DNA from 2 places in the Flavivirga spongiicola genome. Region 1 is predicted to be linked to the other one. Evidence: riboswitches for the same ligand, from Rfam matches in the RefSeq annotation. Region 1 holds a riboswitch; the other holds the start of a gene.
What was found. Region 1 has a riboswitch for cobalamin ahead of Q4Q47_RS18225 (PAS domain-containing protein). Riboswitches for the same ligand answer to the same signal wherever they lie in the genome.

Region 1 (2,209 bases):
TAAAAAGTTTAAAACTCATTTTGGAGTGTCCCCAACAGCGTATCGCAAAAACAAATTATTCACAATTAAAAAAATGAACATCATGGGAACAACATCCAGTACTGAAAACAGTCAAAGTTTAAACATTAAAAAAGCCAAAATTCTAGATATAGAAGACAAAAAATGCATCTACATTCGTATGCAAGGGGCTTATGAATCTTTAGATTATCCTACTGCCTGGAAAAAGCTTTGGGGACAAGTAAAAGAGCAAAAGTTATTCACCGCAGGGATAGAACATATAGGCTTGCCATATGACGACCCTAAAGTAACCGACGAAGATAAAATTAGATACGATTCTTGTTTGGTTATACATAAAGATGCTGAAGCCTCTGGAGATATTGGTGTTAAAACACTTAAAGGTGGTAAATTTGCGGTGTTTTTATATCAAGGTAGTTATGAATTTTTTGCCGATGTTTACAATTACATTTTTAATGAATGGTTATTAAATAACGATTACGAATTACGTGATGAAACTGTTAGAGAAAAATACATTAGTAATCCAGAACGTGTAGAACCACATAAATTAAAAACAGAATTTTACTTACCAATAAAATAGAGCTTATTTTAATATAAGTTCAAAGTCTAATTTCATTTTCTAAAGCTAAAAGATGTGTAATTTTATTATTACCATCTTTTAGTGGATAGACTTCAATACTACAATGATACATCTCGCCATTTTTTCTATAATTAACAATGCTTTCTTTAAAATGAACACCGCTTTTTAAATAGCTACGTATATTATTTAGAGTTTTGGAAGAGGTCTTTTCTCCTTGTAAAAAATGAGGTTTCTTCCCTTTCGCATATTTAAAAGAATAGCCCGTCATTTTTGTAAATCCTTTATTTACCCATTGAATTTCTTGTGTAAGGCCGGTAAGCACTAAAGCTTCAAATTGATTATTAGTGAGTATGGTTTCAACATCAAAAGACCAGCTAAATTTGTTCTTGTATGTTTTTAAAATTTCAATATCATTTTGCTTAGTAAATTTAATAGCTTGTTCTGCCAAATGCATTGAATAAATATCCCAGCATTTTAAAGGACCTTGTAACGTATGTGGTTTTGTTTTCATTGCTTCAATAATTTTGTGCAGAGAGAGATAAAAAGAAGCAAGACACCAACAATAAGCAGAATAAATTAAGCTCGCCGGTATATATATCTTGACTTGGCCTTAAAATCGCGAAAGCACGTTTGTCTTTTTTAAAGGGAAGTATCTGGCTTGTAATAATTGATATTACTTACAGTTGCGCGACAGCTTGTGAGTTTAACACAATTCCTTATTATATAGCACTAGCTAAACCTTTAAATAATACCAGCTATAGTTTGAATTTATTATAAATGGTAATACTCAAATATATAGTTTTTAAGGTAAATACAGCACTAAATGATTAACTCTTCTAATATTAAACTTATTTATAGGTCTTTTTCATAACGTTTAATCATATCTTCTCTAGATTCTGGAGCTTCTAAACCTCCTAACTGATCTTTTAACATGTGCCCCATTGTCGGAAATGTGTTCCTATCAATTTTTGCCTTTTCATCCCATAATTTAGAGCGCATAAAAGCCTTTGCACAATGTAAAAACAATGTTTCGATAGCAACAACGATACATGCCTTTGGTGGATGATTTTCTGAAGTAAACAACTCTAAATATTCAGCATCAGTACTAATAGAAGCCTGACCATTTACGCGCAAAGTTTCATCAATACCCGGTATTAAAAATAATAAACCAACCGTTCCAGTTTCTAAAATATTAACAATGCTATCAAGTCTATTGTTCCCTTTAGAATCTGGGATTACAATTTCTGTTTCATTAATCACTTTTACAAATCCTGGTGTTCCTCCTCTTGGAGACGCATCTAATTTTCCTTCTTTATTTGATGTAGACATTACCAAAAATGGAGATGTATTAATAAAATGAATGGCATGTTTGTCTAAGTTAAAAAGGTCTTTATCCTTAGCTCTTCCTTTAGGGAATCCATATAATTTGCGAAGTTCTGACGTTGTTTTAATTTGCATAATAGTCGTTATAAATATGATAATCAAATGTAGCTATTATGTCTAAAAAAATCATCTCCTAATCAAATAAAACGGTATTTCATCAAGTATTTATAGATCGTATTGTAAATATTATATAAAATTACACCCAAGAAACTTATACCAATTTGAGTGAAA
Region 2 (2,209 bases), 4.0 Mb from region 1:
GTTTGTCAGGATCCCCTCCGGGTGTCCAAACTATTTTATCTTTAGCATTTATGTAAAATACTCCGATATCAATTAAAAATTGATTGTTCTTATAACCAATTCCAAATTCTCCCTGTAAAGCTGTTTCGGGTATTAAATCCAAATTCCCTTGTCCCGGCCAAAACAAATCATTGTAAGTTGGTACCCGAAAGTTTTTAGAACCATTGGCTCTAAAAAACAAATTCCTGAATGGTTTTACTTTTATCCCTAAAGCATAAGTAAATGGGACGTCATAATCTGAATTAAAATCTTTTCTAAGTTTAGCGTCGAAAGACACCAAGCTATTGATATTCTGATTATAAATTAAAGATTGAGAAAATTGTTTTCTATTTCTTTCCGTGATTTGATCTGTTTTTCCAAAAGCAGATTCATACTCTGAATAAGAGGTTATACTAGCTTTTAATTCAGGGAAACTGTAAGAAACATTATAATTAACAAGATAACGTTTGGACTTTCCAAAATTAAATGTGCTTAAAGTTCTATCTTCAAAATATCGATACTCCTGAGTTAAAAAAGCAAATTTAGCCTCGTGACTTAGCCTTGGTTTTTCAAGTGTGTAAACCAATAAGTTTCTATGGCTAAAATCTTGATACTTATCATTAGCAGATAATGGGTTTGGCAATTCGCCAGAAAAAAATCTTTCTCCTAAGTAATTAGCACTATAGAATTTTAATTTAGAAGACTTTGTTAACGAATAAGCAACACTTGCATTTAATCCAAAATTCTCGTAAGCACCATTTGTATTCTTAAAATCTGTATTTAAAAACTTATAATCGTTTTCAGATTGGTTATAAGAAACACCAGAGTTAATAGCAAGCTTAGAATTTGAGAATTTAAATTTATACAAGCCTCTGTAAGTTTCAAAACTTCCAAGAGAAGCCTTTAATTGGTTTTTAATTTGCTTGGTATTGGTAAACTGTAAATGGTCACTTAAATGGATGGTACCTCCTACTGCTCCAGATCCATATTCCAAACTCCCTCCTCCACTCCTTACATCTATCGCATCAAACAAGCTCACTGTTAACGAGTTAAACCCGGTTTGACCGTTATTAATAGAATTGATATTAATACCATTCCAAATTACAGCAGTGTTTGACGCACTGGTACCTCTAAAACTAGCAGAACTCGTTCCTCCCGATCCATACTCTCTTAAGTATAAAGGCGAATTAAAACGTAATAAAGAAGTAAACGATTCTGTATTTCTCAATATAACAGAATCACTTAAAGTAATAACTTTATATCCTACAGAATGTTTTTTCAATTTCTTGTCGGCCTGAATGACAACCTCCTCTAAACGATTCACCAGACTATCATTTTGAGCCGTGCCATTAAAGCAAACTATATAAAATATCGATACAATTAGAATTCTCCTCATAATTAACTTTTATCCCGAAAGTTTAGCTTATTTTGTTTTGAAAATGGCAGGTCTCCTGACTTGCGTCTTCATGTTCGTCTTCCCAGAAAAAATCCAGTGACTAGAAGTTTAACATGAAGCTTACAGCTTACAGTTGCGGGAACAGTTCAGGACTCGAGATTTTAGATTTTAGATTTAGATTTTAGAATTCAAAAATTCGTAAGCCATCTATCTACAATCGGCAATCACTTCACCTGATTCCCTTTTAATCCGTTCAATTTAAAACTGAACAGAACCAAAATTCGCTGCAAATATACTAATCAATTTTAGAATTAAGAGTACACTTCTCGCTTTATTCATATAAAATATTTAATCTTTGCAAATACAATAAATAATTTTCTGGATATGATTTTTTACATAACAGGAGGCGAACGCTCAGGAAAAAGTCGCTACGCACAAGACTTAGCGTTATCTCTTTCAAAAACTCCTAAATATATTGCTACATCACGTGTTTGGGATGATGATCATAGAAAACGAATTGATAGACATATTGCCGATAGAGATGAAAGATGGACGTCTGTTGAAGAAGAAAAAGTTCTTTCTAAAATGATAAACCCGAAAGATGTGGTCGTTATTGATTGTGTAACACTGTGGCTTACTAATTTCTTTGTAGACACCAAAAATGATATTGAAAAAAGCTTAGAATTAGCTAAATCTGAATTTGAAAAATTACTTGATATAGATGCGACCATCATTATAATTTCCAATGAAATTGGCATGGGTGTACATGCCCAAACAGAAATAGGTAGAAAATTT

Region 2: another riboswitch for cobalamin. It lies ahead of Q4Q47_RS02085 (TonB-dependent receptor domain-containing protein); the one in region 1 lies ahead of Q4Q47_RS18225 (PAS domain-containing protein).

The regions. Positions count from the first base shown of each region.
Region 1 covers NZ_JAUOEO010000001.1:4,600,981-4,603,189, forward strand. The annotation lists gene Q4Q47_RS18220 (AraC family transcriptional regulator) at 1-595, shown strand, start outside; gene Q4Q47_RS18225 (PAS domain-containing protein) at 615-1,106, opposite strand; cobalamin riboswitch at 1,223-1,353, opposite strand; gene Q4Q47_RS18230 (pyridoxamine 5'-phosphate oxidase family protein) at 1,448-2,053, opposite strand; gene Q4Q47_RS18235 (hypothetical protein) at 2,204-2,209, shown strand, end outside.
Region 2 covers NZ_JAUOEO010000001.1:571,416-573,624, forward strand. The annotation lists gene Q4Q47_RS02085 (TonB-dependent receptor domain-containing protein) at 1-1,414, opposite strand, end outside; cobalamin riboswitch at 1,443-1,708, opposite strand; gene Q4Q47_RS02090 (bifunctional adenosylcobinamide kinase/adenosylcobinamide-phosphate guanylyltransferase) at 1,799-2,209, shown strand, end outside.